4 regions of the Embleya sp. NBC_00896 genome follow, and region 3 is predicted to be linked to each of the others. Evidence: riboswitches for the same ligand, from Rfam matches in the RefSeq annotation. Region 3 holds a riboswitch; each other region holds the start of a gene.
The links. Region 3 has a riboswitch for cobalamin ahead of OG928_RS22730 (energy-coupling factor ABC transporter permease). Riboswitches for the same ligand answer to the same signal wherever they lie in the genome.
Positions count from the first base shown of each region.

Region 1: it holds a riboswitch for cobalamin, as region 3 does, so the genes downstream of both, OG928_RS36540 (peptidase) here and OG928_RS22730 (energy-coupling factor ABC transporter permease) in region 3, are expected to answer to the same signal.
Region 2: it holds a riboswitch for cobalamin, as region 3 does, so the genes downstream of both, OG928_RS04860 ((2Fe-2S) ferredoxin domain-containing protein) here and OG928_RS22730 (energy-coupling factor ABC transporter permease) in region 3, are expected to answer to the same signal.
Region 4: it holds a riboswitch for cobalamin, as region 3 does, so the genes downstream of both, OG928_RS02465 (ribonucleoside-diphosphate reductase subunit alpha) here and OG928_RS22730 (energy-coupling factor ABC transporter permease) in region 3, are expected to answer to the same signal.

Region 1 is NZ_CP108777.1:728,028-731,753, reverse strand. It holds gene OG928_RS36550 (NAD(P)/FAD-dependent oxidoreductase) at 1-165, opposite strand, end outside; gene OG928_RS36545 (SDR family oxidoreductase) at 173-1,012, opposite strand; cobalamin riboswitch at 1,421-1,556, shown strand; gene OG928_RS36540 (peptidase) at 1,688-2,788, shown strand; partial or broken gene OG928_RS36535 (Lrp/AsnC ligand binding domain-containing protein) at 2,942-3,115, shown strand; gene OG928_RS36530 (CatB-related O-acetyltransferase) at 3,160-3,726, opposite strand, start outside.
Region 2 is NZ_CP108776.1:1,017,505-1,021,230, reverse strand. It holds gene OG928_RS04870 (ROK family protein) at 1-361, opposite strand, end outside; gene OG928_RS04865 (GntR family transcriptional regulator) at 516-1,259, opposite strand; cobalamin riboswitch at 1,473-1,638, shown strand; gene OG928_RS04860 ((2Fe-2S) ferredoxin domain-containing protein) at 1,778-2,191, shown strand; gene OG928_RS04855 (GNAT family N-acetyltransferase) at 2,293-2,874, opposite strand; gene OG928_RS04850 (DUF397 domain-containing protein) at 2,980-3,177, opposite strand; gene OG928_RS04845 (DUF397 domain-containing protein) at 3,237-3,419, opposite strand; gene OG928_RS04840 (helix-turn-helix domain-containing protein) at 3,416-3,726, opposite strand, start outside.
Region 3 is NZ_CP108776.1:4,990,801-4,994,526, reverse strand. It holds gene OG928_RS22740 (class II aldolase/adducin family protein) at 1-422, shown strand, start outside; gene OG928_RS22735 (RDD family protein) at 584-1,123, shown strand; cobalamin riboswitch at 1,259-1,467, shown strand; gene OG928_RS22730 (energy-coupling factor ABC transporter permease) at 1,495-2,199, shown strand; gene OG928_RS22725 (energy-coupling factor ABC transporter substrate-binding protein) at 2,196-2,561, shown strand; gene cbiQ (cobalt ECF transporter T component CbiQ) at 2,565-3,308, shown strand; gene OG928_RS22715 (energy-coupling factor ABC transporter ATP-binding protein) at 3,305-3,726, shown strand, end outside.
Region 4 is NZ_CP108776.1:546,200-549,925, forward strand. It holds gene OG928_RS02465 (ribonucleoside-diphosphate reductase subunit alpha) at 1-1,517, opposite strand, end outside; cobalamin riboswitch at 1,594-1,845, opposite strand; gene OG928_RS02470 (hypothetical protein) at 2,009-2,197, opposite strand; gene mug (G/U mismatch-specific DNA glycosylase) at 2,387-2,941, opposite strand; gene OG928_RS02480 (GNAT family N-acetyltransferase) at 3,028-3,726, opposite strand, start outside.

The DNA.
Region 1 (3,726 bases), on a different replicon from region 3:
GATGCCCGAGGCGCACTGGTACAGCAGCGGCTGGAACAGGTGGTGCGCGCAGCGGTCGACCAGGGTCACCGCGACCGGGGCGCTGCGCAGGGCCCGTACGGCGAACAGTCCGGCGAAGCCGCCGCCGAGGATCACCACCCGGCGTGGGGTCACGTGGTCGTCCACGACGCCGTCACCCCCCGGTGGCGAAGCCGGGGAAGAGCGTCATGCCGCCGTCGACGTAGATCGTGGCGCCGACGACGTAGTCCATCAGGTCGGAAACCAGGGCGGTCACCGCGTCGGCGATGTCCGCCGGATCGCCGACCCGGCGGTAGGGGATCAGCTTGAGGAGATCGGCCTCCGCCTCGGCGGTGTCCCACGCGCTGCGGTTGATCGGGGTGCGGATCGCGCCCGGGGCGATCGCGTTGACCCGGATCCCGTGCGGGGCGAGTTCCTGCGCGAGGGTCTGCATCAGCATCAGGACGCCGCCCTTCGAGGCGGCGTAGTTCACATGGCCCGACCACGGGATGATCTGGTGCACCGAGCTCATGCAGACGATCTTTCCCGCCGAGCGGGAGATCTCCGGGACGACGCCGCGGCGCAGGAACTCCTTGGCCGCCTCCCGGGCGCACAGGAACTGGCCGGTGAGGTTGACGTCCAGGACCTTCCGCCACTGGGCGAGCGACATCTCGGTGAAGGCGGCGTCCCGCTGGAGCCCGGCGTTGGCCACCATGATGTCGATCGTGCCGAACTCCTCGACCATGCGCGCGACCATCGCGACGACCTGGTCCTCCTGCGAGACGTCCGCCTCGTGCGCGTACGCCCGCACGCCGAAGGACTCGATCTCGCGGACCACCTCCTCGGCATCCTCCCGGCCGACGACGTAGTTCACGACCACGTCGGCGCCCGCCTGCCCCAGTCCGATCGCGGTCGCCTTGCCGATGCCGGAGTTCGCCCCCGTCACCAGCGCTTTCTGCCCTCTGAGAATGGGCGGCAACACCGGCCGCCCGGGCCCGTCCACACCTGTGGTCATCGCGTTCTCCCATCGTCGCGGGCAAGGCGCTACCGAAGCATCACCCTCTCCGGCGGCGCCCTGTCCGGCGCCGAGCGACGCGCATCGCCCACCCGATCGGAACAGCCGTGTCCCTCCGACGGCGCAAGACCCCGGCCTCGCGCGGCGCAAGGACCGACGCGGGCAGGTCCGGCCCGCGTGCCGCTTCCTCGGCTCGTTCCGCCGTTCACGGTGACGGCTTTTGGACGAAGTCGCCGGCCCTCGATGGCTCGAACCGCTGTCGCCGTCGGGGCCGTTCGTCGAAGCGGGACGAACTCCTTGGCCGGAAAGGGAGTTCCTCCCCGGGCAGGCAGTCCGTAGAGTGCGGGACGTCCTCACACCGGGGACGCCGAATACCTGCGGTGGCCCTTTCCGGACGCCGCGACTCGTTCCGGTCACCGGTGTGGTGGCCCGCAACATCTCCGACGGCAGGGGAAGTCCGGTGTGATTCCGGCGCTGACCCGCAACGGTGGTCCGTCCCTCCCGACGGCGAGCCCGAATGCCTGTCGTCGGAGCGTCTCGTCTCCATTCCCCGTCGTGGTCTGCGGGGCGGAGCCCTCGCGCCCCCGCGCCGGGACCGTGCCGCCCTCGGGCCGCGACCCCTCGGACGGCGGATCCGCCGGGCCTGCCGCGCCGTGGGCCCGGAAAGGCACCACCGTGACGCTCACCCGACCCGGACGCCGGATAGCCGCGCTGTTCGGCGGACTGGCCCTGGCCGCCGCGACCGCCCTGATCCCGGCCGCCGCCGTGGCCGCCCCCACCACGACCGGTTCGACGCCGGCGACGAACGCATCCGTTCTCGCCGGCCAACGCACCCAGGCGGCGGCCGGTTGGCTGGCCCGGCAACTCGTCGACGGCGAACGCTTCGAGGTCACCTTCGACGGTGTGACCTACCCCGACCACGGCCTGACCATCGACGCGATCCTGGCCTTCGCCGCAGCGGGCGTGGCCGACCACAACGGAGCCAAGGCCACCGCGTGGCTCGCGCGGCCCGAGATCCTGTCCGGCTACATCGGCGACGGCACCACCAACGCCTACGCCGGGGCCACCGCGAAGACCCTCCTCGCCGCCGAGGTACGCCGGGTGGACCCCAACACCTTCGGTGGCGTGGATCTCCCGGCCCGGCTGCGCTCCCTGCAACAGCCCTCCGGCCGGTTCACCGACACGTCCCCCTGGGGCGACTACAGCAACGCCTTCAGCCAGTCCCTCGCGCTCTTGGCGCTGGACCGCACCCCCGCCGGCGCACCCGCCGCCGCGGTGAGCTTCCTCGCCGGCGCCCACTGCGCCGACGGCGGGTTCCCGCTCGACTTCGGCCTGCCCACCTGCACCAGCGACGCGGACTCGACGGCCATGAGCGTCCAGGCGCTCGCGGCCACCGGCCGACCCCAGGAGGCGGCGGCCGGCGTGCAATGGCTGGTCGCCCACCAGCTCGCGGACGGCGGATTCGGCACACCGGGCGCGACCACGTCGAACGCGAACAGCACCGGCCTGGCCGGCCAGGCCCTGCTCTCCTCGTGGCGTCTGCTCCCCGGTCTGACCGCACGGCACTTCCTGACCGAGCGCCAGGTCGGCTGCTCGGCCACGTCGGCCACCCGAGGCGCGATCGCCTACGACGCCGGCGGGTTCGACCCGTCCACCGCCACTCGGGCCACGGCCCAGGCAGTCCTGGGCCTGGCCGGCACCGGCTTCGCCGACCTGACCGCCCAGGGCGCCCGCCCCGACGCCCCGACGCCGCACTGCCCCGATTCCGCGACCTGACGCGACAGGGCGGGCACCGGCCGTCGGTCCGATGACCGGGACGCCGACGCGTCATGCGTGCGCTTCGGAGTGCCCGGCCCCTCGGCCGGGCACTTCGGACCGATCGCGTAAGGCCGGCGCGCCCGCAGCCGGGACCGGGAGGCGAGTGGTCCCCAGGCTCAGCGTCTGTTCGGTGAACCCGACTACCTCCTGCGCGTCGCCACCGCCGACCTGGCCGCCTTCCAGCAGCTCTACGACCAGCGGCCGGCCACCCTGCCGGGCGTCCAGCGCCTGACCTCCACCATGGTCATGAAGCACGTCGTCGACGATCGCCCACTACCCGAGTAGCGAGTCTCCGGTGTGCCGGTGGCGTGCCCGCTCGCGTGTCCGGGTCACATGTGACGGGTGTCCGGGGCGGCGGCTTCGAGTTCGGTGATGCTGCCCGACATGATCGTCCGCACGTTGTCGGTGATGTGCTCCGCGGGCCAGTCCCACCAGGCCACCGCCAGCAGTCGGGCGACGTCCCGGTCGTTGTAGCGGGTGCGGATGGGACGGGCGGGGTTGCCGCCGACGACCCCGTAGTCGGGCACGTCTGTGGTGACCACGGCGCCGGAGCCGATGATCGCGCCGTGTCCGATCCGTACGCCGGGCATCACCTTGGTGTCGTAGCCGAACCAGACGTCGTTGCCGACGACGGTGTCACCACGACTCGGCAGGCCGGTGAGCAGGTCGAAATGCTCGGCCCACGAGCCGCCCATGGTCGGAAAAGGGAAGGTCGAGGGGCCGTCCATGCGGTGGTTGGCGCCGTTCATGATGAACCGTACGCCCGTGCCCAGTGCGCAGAATTTGCCGATGACCAGCTTCTCCGGCCCGTAGTGGTAGAGCACGTTGCGCGTCTCGAACGCGGTCGGGTCGTCCGGATCGTCGTAGTAGGAGTACTCCCCGACCTCGATCAACGG
Region 2 (3,726 bases), 4.0 Mb from region 3:
CCTCGACGGTGCGCGCGGCGCGGCCGACGATCGTGCCGGTCAGGTCCGCGAGCACGACCCGGATGCGGTGGATGCCGATGTCGATGCCGAGCAGGTAGCCGGCCTCCGCGTGGAAGCGGAAGCGGCGCGCGGGCCGGCCGCGCGGGCGGCTCCCGTCCTCGCCCTCGGCGGTGGTGGTCTCGACGACGAGGCCCTCGGCGAGCAGCCCGTCGATGACGCCCTCGACGGTCGGCCGGGACAGCCCGGTGGCCTCCATCAGAGCGGTCACGGTCAGCGCCGCGCCGCCGCGCATCGCGCGCAGGGTCTCCGCGGAGTTGATCCGCCGGACCAGGGACGCGTCCCCGCCGGTCGCCTGTGCCACAGCTCTCGTCCTCTCACCACGCCGTCGCGCGATCGTTCCTCCGGGCGGTCTCGGCCCGTCGGGTCGCGTTCCGTCCGGTCGCGCCTCGTGCGTGTCTCGGCGTGCGTGTCGTCGCTCAGGCGCGGATGGTACCCGGCATCGACTCTCCGGCGGGTCAGGACGCGGGCCGCAACGCGGCCGGCCCCGCTTCCGCGAACGCGAGCCGGCAGGTGTCGGCGCGGTAGGTGGACACCGTGACGGCCGCGGTCCGGCCGAGGGCGGTGTACGTCGTGGTCACGATCAGCACGGCGGTGCCGGGCGGACGCTCCAGGTAGCGCGCCTCCTCGGCCTCGGCCACGCCCAGCTCGACCGCGCGGTGCCGGCTCTCGAGCCGGTGGCCGCGCAACTGGCGCAGCATCAGCGCGGCGCGGTCGAAGCCCGGTGCGCGTGTGGACAGCGACGGGACGACGGCGCGCGAGACGTACAGGCACTCCAGGCCGACCACCTGGCGCATCGAGAACTGGCGCCGGCGCAGCCGGTGTACCAGCGCCGAGGGCCGCGCTTTGAGGGTCGCGGCGAATTCGTCGGTCACCGGCACGGTCGCGCAGTCGATGACCTCGCGGTCGCGCAGGTCCACGCCCGGCCAGCCCTCGCCGTCGGCGCTCAGCGACACGTCCACGCGGGGCCCGGCGACGGTGGTGCCGGCGCCGCGCCTGCGGACCAGTCGGCCCTCGAGTTCGAGCTGTTCGAGCGCGTGCCGCAGCGTCGCGCGGGCGACCCCGAACCTGGCCGCGAGGTCGCGCTCGTTGGGGAGGATGTCGCCGGAGACGAAGTCTTCCTCGATCGCCTTGAGCAACGACGTGCGGAGTTGCCAGTACTTGGGCTCACCGAACACAGCTTCGTCCGGCAATGTCGCCATGTTGCCCACGGACGCCCCCTCGGCTGCCCGTGGCCACGGTGGTCCGGGCTTATTGCATGTTCGGTTTAGTAAAGACGGTTGAATATAACCCGCCCGGACCCGGAAAGGTCCAGACCAAGACCCGCCAAGTTGTCGGTGACCTGACTCACATCACGGCACGTCCTAAGCTGACCTGCGCGAACGGTTCACCGCCCCCGCCAGGGGCGCGTGTCGTAAGAGGGAATCCGGTGCGAGACCGGAACTGCCCCGCAGCGGTGAGTGGGAACGAGAGCCGTCATCACGCACTGGGCGCCGACGTGGGCGCCCGGGAAGCGACGGCCGGTAGGAGTCGGTGCGACCGAATCGGTCGTGGCCGATGTGCCCACGAGTCCGAAGACCTGCCTTCGCCCGCGTGCGGACCCTTCGCGCGCGGTCTGCCGGAGCCTCGTGGGAAGGGGTCGGTCGCGGTTCGCCGCTGCCTGCCTCGCGCTCTCCGCACGGGTTTCGGACCTGGATCGAACTCGCGAAGGAGAGTTCCCATGGCTCGTCGCAGCCGCCCCAACCCCCCTGCCCAGCCGGTGCGTTCGGCTCCCTGCACGGTCACGGTCTGCCGTGGCTGTTGCTGCGGTACGGCGAAGATCGCGGGGGACGATCACGCGGACCAAGTGGCCGGTCTGCGCGCGGCGTTGACGGATGCTCAGGTCGTGGTGCGGCTCAGCGAGTGCCTGGGGCCGTGTGAACGCGGCAACGTGATAGTGGTCCAGCCCTCCTCGGCGGGCCGTGCGGCGGGTGGCCGGCCGGCGTGGTTCGGCACGGTCAACGACAAGGACGCGACGGCCGACATAGCCGCGTGGGCGGCGGCCGGTGGGCCGGGGGTGGCGGACGCGCCGGGGCTGTTGGACCTGTACGAGTTCACGCCGAACCGGAAGGCTCGGCAGGCGATGGGGACTTGACGGGGTCGGTGCGAGGGGCGCCACGGGCGGCGGTACGAGGGTCGGTCGTTTGTCGTCCGGATTTCGTCCCGTCACGCCCCCGGCGGAACGGATTTTGTCCGTCACGCCCCCGGCGGAACGGCGCGGTGCAGCCACATGTCCAGGGCGATCGGTGTGCCGCGTCGATCGCGGACGATCGGGGGCGTGTCCGTGCGTTCGAAGCCGGTGGCACGGGCGACCCCGATGCTGGCGGCGTTGTCCGCCGGGATGTGCAGGATCACCGCGGTCGCGCCCAGTTCGTGGTAGGCGTACTCGGTCATCAGCCGCACCGACCGCGTGGCCAGTCCCAGGCCGCGGTGGGCGGCGGCGATGCCGTACGCCAACTCGACCTGGCCCGGCGCGTCGAGGCCGTCCGTGCTTACGAACAGCAGTACCTCGCCGCGGGGTTCGACGCCGTCCAGAGTCACGGCCAGCTGGATGCCGCGATGCTCGCCCCTGATCCGGCGGGCCTTGGCCAAGTGGTCGCGGGCGGCCTCGGCGTCGTAGGGCGACGCGAGTGGGGTCCAGCGGGCGATCTCGACGTCGTCGAACAGGGCGACCAGGGCGGGTAGATCGTCGTCGGTCCATTCGCGCAGGTGGATGCCGTGACCGGTCAGCGCGACGGCGGCGGGCAGGACGAGTTCGGGGCGAGGTTCGGAAGACATGGCCCGAGTCTCACCCGCGCGCCCTGGCCGGGGGCCTGATCCGGCCACGGACCGGCCGGTGGCCGGCGGGGTGCGCCGGGCCCTCCGGTCCGTGGGGTGGAGCAGTCAGCGCTTGAGCGCGCCCAGGAGGGCGACCCAGGCTGCGGGTGCGATTTCCACGTGGCCGCGCCGGCGGTCCTTGGTGTCGCGTATGCCGGTCGCGGTTGCCAGCGGCGCGACTTCCACGCATGCCTGGTTGGAGTTGGAGCGGGTTGCCTTGCGCCACGGGTAGTGGTCGATGCTGCGGGTCACAGCTCTTCCCATCTCTCGATGATCAGCCGGCGTGATTCTTTCCGGGAACTCCGGTCCGTGGGGTGGAGCGGTCAGCGCTTGAGTGCGTCCAGGAGGGCGACCCAGGCAGCGGGCACGATCTCCACGTGGCCGCGTCGGCGGGCTTTGGTGTCGCGGATGCCGGTGATGGCACGTGGGCCCGGTGCTACCTCGACGCACTCGTTGTAGTCGGCGCTGCGAGTCGAGGTGCGCCATGCGGCGTCGTCGATGTTCACGGAAGTTCATCCAATCTTGCAGTGATCAGTGCTCTTGAATCCTTCACAGACAACGTTGAGGTAAGGGTGTGCTCCATGCCTCTGCGGTAGCGCCGCACGTCGCGGTCGGCGTCCTTGAACAGTGCCCCGTCGTGGAATTCGATGTAGACGACGCTCGGGTTCCGAGGACCGGGGAAGTCCAAGATGGAGACGGCGCCCATGTTGATGAGCACCCGGGATTCGAACGGCAACACGTGAATCGCCACGTTGGGTAGCTCGCTCTGCTCCAGTAGGTGCAGCAGCTGTTCGCGCAGGACCGAGGGGCCGC
Region 3 (3,726 bases):
CGGCTCTCGGGATCAGGCTCGAACCGATAACCCAGGACGTGTGTCCGTTCTACGAGGACCACGAACTGTTCGACGACTACGCGGGCGTCGTGCTGGACGCCGAGGAGGGCAAGCGGATCGCCCGCACGCTCGGCGCGCGCAAGGCGCTCATCCTGCGCAACCACGGCCTGCTCACCGTCGGACAGTCGGTCGACGCGGCGGCGTGGTGGTTCATCACGATGGAGCGCTCCTGCCAGGTCCAGCTGCTCGCACAGGCGGCCGGCGAGCTCAAGCCGATCTCGCCGGAGAACGCCAGGCTGACCCGCGATCAGCTCGGCAACGACACCGTCGCGTGGATCAACTACAAGCCGCTGTACGACGTGATCAGCCGCTCCGAGCCGGACCTGTTCGGCGTCCACGGCCCGATGGAGTCCGCGAGCTGACCACCGGGCCCGCGCCCGCCGCACGCCGCCCGGCGCACGCGCCCGCCACACACGCCGCCCGCGCCCGCCGATCGGTCCCGGTATCCGCCGACCGGGCGCAATCTCGGCGATATCCGGCCGCACCGGGAATCAACCGGCCCGCTTGCGGAAAGTACAAGGGCATGCACGAACGGAGCCTTCCGCAGCTATTCACGCGGTCAGCGCGGCCCGTCTCGGCCACGGTGTGGCTGCCCGCGGCCGAGCGCACCGTCGATCCCTCGTTGCTCGTGCGCCGGATCGCCCAGTTCGTGCTGGACGCGATCGCCTCCACCTTCCTGCCCGGTGCCGCGATGTTCCTGTTCGTGCTGCTGCCCACGCACGCCGACGGTTCGATCCGCAGCGGCCCGTTGACCGCGACGATCACGGCCGGCGTCGTCTGCGCCGCCGCCGCGATCCTGCTCTGGTACTGGGTCCTGCGGCCCGCCGAGCACGACGGGCGCACGTGGGGCATGCAGCTGTTCGGCATCCGCGTGGTCGACGTCTCCGGCGGCCGCGCGTCCCGGCGCCAACTCGGGGTCCGCTGGCTGCTGCTGGTGGTCGACGCGTTCGCGCTGGGCGCGGTCGGACTCACCGCGGTGCTCACCAGCGAGCGCCGCCAGCGCGTCGGCGACCGGGTCGCGCGCACGCTCGTGGTCCGCGGTCGCGGCCCCGGCCTCGACTGAGCGGACCCCCGCACCTCCGAGCCCCCGGCACCGGCACCGACACCCGAGAAAGTCGACATTCCCGCGCACTCCGTCCCAATTGTGGCCTTGCACACGGATCGCAATTGCCACCTTGTCGCCATGTCCATCCGACCACTAGTGTCGGCTCGCCGTGGTGCTCGGGAAGCCGGTTCGATGCCGGCGCGGCCCTCGCCACTGTGATCGGGAAGTTCTCCTCCATCCCCGCCGAAACGTTGATTCGTCGCCTCGGGGAAGCCACTGGGACCGCTTGCGGCCCCGGGAAGGCGGAGACGTGAACGTACGACCCGTCAGCCAGGAGACCGGCCACGGCGATCGTCCGTCCACGAGGTGTTGGAGAGGGACCCTTCCTCATGCATATCGCCGAGGGCTATCTGCCCTGGGAACACGCCGCCGCCTGGGGCGTCGCGTCTGCCCCGTTCGTCGTCTACGGGGCCCGCGCGCTCACCCGCGAGGTCCGCGACAGACCCGAGAACACCCTGCTGCTGGGCGCGTCCGGCGCGTTCTCGTTCGTGCTGTCCGCACTCAAGATCCCGTCCGTCACCGGCAGTTGCTCGCATCCGACCGGTACCGGGCTGGGCGCGATCCTGTTCCGGCCGCCGATCATGGCCGTGCTGGGCACGATCACCCTGCTGTTCCAGGCCCTGTTGCTCGCGCACGGCGGGCTCACCACACTCGGCGCCAACGTGTTCTCGATGGCGATCGTCGGCCCGTGGGCCGGATACGGCGCCTATCGACTGACCCGGATGCTGCTCGACCGGCGCGAGGGCACGCTGCCGCTGGACGTCGCGGTGTTCATGGGCGCCTTCGTCGCGGACCTGAGCACCTACTGCGTCACCAGCGTGCAACTCGCGCTCGCCTTCCCGGACCCGGACAGCGGATTCCTCGGCGCACTGGCCAAGTTCGGCGGCATCTTCTCGCTCACCCAGATCCCGCTCGCGGTCAGCGAGGGCCTGCTGACGGTCCTCGTCGTACGGCTGCTGCGGCAGTCGAGCCGCGGCGATCTGATCCGGCTGGGCGTCGTGCGGGTCGGGTCCGAGGAGGCGAAGGCCAAGTGAAGCGGTCGACGAAGATCAACCTGCTGATCGTGCTGGTCGTGGTGCTGCTCGCGGCGCTGCCCGTGGTGTTCGGGATGGGCGACCACAAGGACGATCCGTTCACGGGCGCCGACAGCCAGGCGGAGACCGCGATCACCGAGAACGACCCGGGCTACGAACCGTGGTTCAGCCCGCTGTACGAACCCCCGTCCGATGAGATCGAGTCCGGCCTCTTCGCCCTCCAGGCGGCGCTCGGCGCGGGCGTGGTCGGGTACATGTTCGGCGTGGTCCGCACCCGCAGGCGACTGGCTCCCGAGGCGGCGGACACCCCCGACGACGAGGCGACGGCCGACGAGACCCCGGTATCGGCCGCGGGGCGCTGACCCGTGCTGCCGATCGACGCGGCGGCGCACGCCAGTTCGTGGCGGCGTCGCCATCCGGCCGAGAAGGCCGTGCTCTCCTTCGGGCTGCTCGGGTGCGCGGTGGCCTTGCCGCCCTGGCCCGGCGCGGTCCTGGTCGCGGTGACCGTGCTGGTCGTCGCGTTCGGGTTCGCCGCGGTGCCGGCCCGACGCCTGTGGCGAGCGGCCCGCGCGCCGCTCGGGTTCGCCGCGACCGGCGCGGTCACGCTGCTCGTGTCCGTCGGCGGCGACGGCGTGGGCTGGGCCGACGACGGGCCGCGGCACGCGGGCGAGTTGCTCGCGCGCACCGGTGCCGCGGGGCTCGCGATGCTGCTGTTCGCGTTCACCACACCCCTGTCGGACGTACTGCCCAGGCTGACCCGGGTGGGTGTGCCCGCGGCGGTCGTGGACGTGGCCGCGGTGATGTACCGGATGTTGTTCCTGCTCTACGACACGACCACGCGGATCAACCAGGCCCAGGCCGGTCGGCTGGGCCATCGGACCCGGCGGGCGCGCTGGCGCTCGGTGGCCGGGCTCGGTTCGGCCGTGTTCGTACACGCGTTCGCGCGGGCGCAGCGCCTGGAGGCGGGCCTCGCGGGGCGCGGCTACGACGGACGCCTGCGCGTGCTCGTGGACGAGGTGCCGATCTCGCGCGCCTTCGTCGCCTACTCCCTGTCCCTCGTGGCGGCGGTCGTCGCTGCCACCCTTCTCCTGGTTTCGGTGCTGCCGTGATTCCGTTGCGAGTCCGAGAGATCGGCTACGCGTACGAGGACGGACCGACCGTGCTGAGCGGTCTGTCCCTCACCATCGCGCAGGGCCGCGCACTCGCCCTGCTCGGACCCAACGGCAGCGGCAAGACCACGCTGCTGCGACTGCTGACCGGGGGTCTGGTCCCGAACGCGGGCACCGTCGAGCTGCGCGGCGAGCCGATTCGGCACGACCGCAAGGGTTTGACCGCGCTGCGCCGGACCGTGCAGCTGGTCGTCCAGGACCCCGACGACCAGCTGTTCTCGGCCTCGGTCGCCCAGGACGTGTCGTTCGGCCCGCTCAACCTCGGGCTCGAACCGGCCGAGGTGCGCTCGCGGGTGGCCGAGGCGCTGACCGCGCTCGACATCACGGCGCTGGCCGAACGGCCCGTGCACCTGCTGTC
Region 4 (3,726 bases), 4.4 Mb from region 3:
GGCATCCCGAGCGTGAAGAACACGTCCTGGAGGCCCATCAGGCCCAGGCCCACCGGACGCCAGCGCGGGTTGGACGCGGCGGCCTGGTCGGTCGGGTAGTAGTTGATGTCGATCACGCGGTCCAGGAAGACCACGGCGGTGCGCACGGTGGCGCGCAGCTTCTCCCAGTCCATGCCCTCGCCGGCGACGACATGCGCGCCGAGGTTGACCGAACCCAGGTTGCACACGGCGGTCTCGCCGTCGCTGGTGACCTCGAGGATCTCGGTGCACAGGTTGGACAGGTGCACCACGTTGCCCGGCTCGGCGGCCTGGTTGCAGGTGCGGTTGGCGGCGTCCTTGAAGGTCATCCAGCCGTTGCCGGTCTGCGCGAGCGTGCGCATCATCCGGGCGTAGAGGTCGCGCGCGGGCAGCTGCCGGACGAACCGGCCGTCCCGCTCGGCGGCTTCGTAGACCTTGTCGAACTCGGCGCCCCACAGGTCGGGCAGTTCGGGGATCTCGTTCGGGTCGAACAGCGACCAGACGCCGTCCTCCTCGACCCGCCGCATGAACAGGTCCGGGACCCAGTTCGCCAGGTTGAGGTTGTGCGCGCGACGCGCGTCCTCTCCGGTGTTCTCGCGCAGTTCGAGGAACTCGAGGATGTCGGGGTGCCAGGTCTCCAGGTACACGCAGGCCGCGCCCTTGCGCCGGCCGCCCTGGTTGACCGCCGCCACCGACGAGTCGAGCGTCTTGAGCCACGGCACGATGCCGTTCGAGTGGCCGTTGGTGCCGCGGATCAGCGAGCCGCGCGAGCGCACCCGCGACCACGCGACGCCGATGCCGCCGGCGAACTTCGAGAGCCGGGCGATCCGCCCGTACATCTCGTAGATCGACTCCAGCTCGTCCTTGGGCGAGTCGAGCAGGTAGCACGAGGACATCTGGGTGTGCACGGTGCCGGAGTTGAAGAGCGTCGGCGAGCTGGGCAGGTAGGCCAGCGACGACATCAGCCGGTAGAAGCCGATCGCCTCGCCGGGCTCCCGGGACAGACCGCACGCGACGCGCAGCAGGAAGTGCTGCGGGGTCTCGACGACCTTGCGCGACACCGGGTGGCGCAGCAGGTAGCGGTCGTACACGGTGCGCAGCCCGAAGTACTCGAACCGGCGGTCGCCGAACGCGTCGACCGCGGCGTCCAGTTCGGCGGCGTGCTTCGCCACGAACGCGGCGGTCTCGGCGCCGATGATGCCCTCGCGGCGGCCCAGCGCGATGCCGGCGCTGAACGACGAGACCCCCGCCTCGGCGGCCTCGGCGGCGATCCGGCCGGCGAGCAGGCGCGCGGCGAGCCGCGAGTAGGCCGGCTCCTCGGCGATCAGCTCGGCGGCGGTCCGGACCGCCAGGTCCGCGGCCGCACCGGGGTCGGCACCTTCGTTCAGGCCCGCGACGACCCGGCGGACGACCCGATCCGGATCGACCTCCGGCAAATCGCGCGCCTGGGTGCGTACCAGGGTCGCCAGTTGGTCCTCGGGGCTTTCGTCGATCCGCATCCGGGTCGCGCCCACGCTGTCCACAACGGTCACGTGCTCTCTCCTCGCGAGCTCGTACGTACAAGTGACCCCGCGCCCGTGGGCGCGGACAGCCGGCAGGTATTCGGACTCGCGGGCATGCCGGGGCGCCGCCGGGCACGGCGTGCTCGGCGGACCGCGGAGTTCCCAGTGGTCGTCGCTCCCCGAACGCCTCTCGGCGTTCGGTGTCGCGTGACGACTATCGTTCCCGCTTACCGCTGCGGGGCAGTCCCGGCTTCGCACCGGGTTCCCTCTCTCGTCACCTTTCCAACGAACAACGGAAAGGTGAACCAGCTGCGTCGCAGAGCATATATGTAGTGGCGGGGTCGTCGTCGCACCCCCAGGTGTTGTGTCGCGTCGCAATTCCCGACGTGTCACAGTTCGCCAAAGACGTGCGGAGATGGTACGGCGAGAACCGTCTCATCCCGCCGTACGGCCGCCCCGACCTCGCTCGATGGACCGTCGCCGACGGGTCACGGCCGACCACTTCGGGGCCCCGCCCCGAGCGGGCGGGCGTGTCGGGGCGGGCGGTCGCGCGGGCGGTCCGTCGACTGCGGCACCTCCCGACCCGAGTCGCGCCACTCCGCGACCAGCGCCTCGTACAGCGGGGTGTCGAACGTCTCGGTGGGCCACGGCCCGAATGGTGCCCGCAGGATCTTCATGGCGGCCCAACAGCGCGAGGAGGCGTGAAGTAATCGCCAACCGGGTGATGCCACTCGGTCGGTTGACGTGTCGACTCGGATACATAGTCGATTCGGAGGCGATTCGGAGGCGATACGTGGGCCGTACGCGACCCTCGAACGGCGGCCGGAGCCCGCCGTCGGCCCCGATGGCGGGCAACCGCGTCCGAGCTACTCGAACGCCGCCTCGCGCAATTGCCCGAACGCCGCCGCGAGGGTCGCCGCCGTCCAATGCGCGTTGAGGCCGCTGGGGTTCGGCAGCACCCAGATCCGGGTGTCGCCGATCGTCTCGGCCTGCTCGCCGACCACGGCCTTGGGCCGCCCGAAGCCGGTCCGGTACGCGCCGATGCCGAGCACCGCGAGCCAGGCCGGCCGGTACGCGCGCACCCTGGCGGTGAGCGCCCGGCCGCCGGCCCGGTACTCGTCCTTGGTCAACTCGTCGGCGCGGGCGGTGGTCCGGGCCACCACGTTGGTGATGCCGAGCCCGAGCTCGATCAGCTCGTCCTGTTCGGCCGGCGCGAACAGCCGCGGCGTGAGGCCGGCCGCGTGCAGCGCGGGCCAGAACCGGTTGCCGGGCCGCGCGAAGTGCCGCCCCGTCGCGCCGGACCACAGGCCGGGGTTGATCCCGCAGAACAGCACCTTGAGATCGGGCGCGAGCACGTCGGGGATGGTCACCCCGTGCGCGGCGGCCAACTCGGCGGCGGTCGGGTTGCGACCGGGCGGAATCGGCAGGACCGGCTTGGGGGTGGTGGGCTCGGACCCGGGAGCGGGGGTGGGCTCGGACCCGGGGATGGGGGTGGGCTCGGGCGCGCTCACGATGCCTCCCCGATCAGCGCCGTGCCCACCGACCGAAAGCCGAGCCGGTCGTACACGCGGGCGACGTCGTCGTCCCCCGCCGTCAGGAACACCGTGTCGCTCCCGCCCGCGAGCGCGTGCTCGGCCAGCTCCCAGGTCAGTGCCGACGCGAGGCCCCCGCGCCGGGCCGCGGGCAAGGTGGCGACGCCGACGATCTCCGTCGTGTCGTACAGCTGCTGGTAACTGCCCACGCACAACGGCCCCGTCGGGCCGTACGCCGCGAACATCACCGTCTCGCCGCTGCGCAGCCGCTCGTTGAGATACGACAGCAGCCCCGGGTCCTGCCCGATCGCGACGGTGTCCCGCTCGGCCGTCCCGTCGGTCCCCGCGTGGGTGCCCGGGTTCGCGAAGCCGACCGCCGCGACGCTGTGCACGATCGCCAGGTCGGTCGCGTCCGCCCGAACCCGGCGCAGCGTCACCAGGTCCGGCAGCGCGGGTCGTTCGGCCGGCCGCTCGCTCGGGTCCAGGACCATCAGCGGGTGCTCGTGCACGTGCAGCTCGGCCTCGATCGCGGCCGACCGCAGCGCGGGGGTGGTCTCGTCGACCCATTCGAAGGTCTCGGGCACTTTCAACTCTCTCTGCCGCGCCCGCACCGCGCGGACATCCGCAGCGGTGGGCTCGGTGTCACCGCCGAGCGTGGGTCGCGCGTAGTAGGG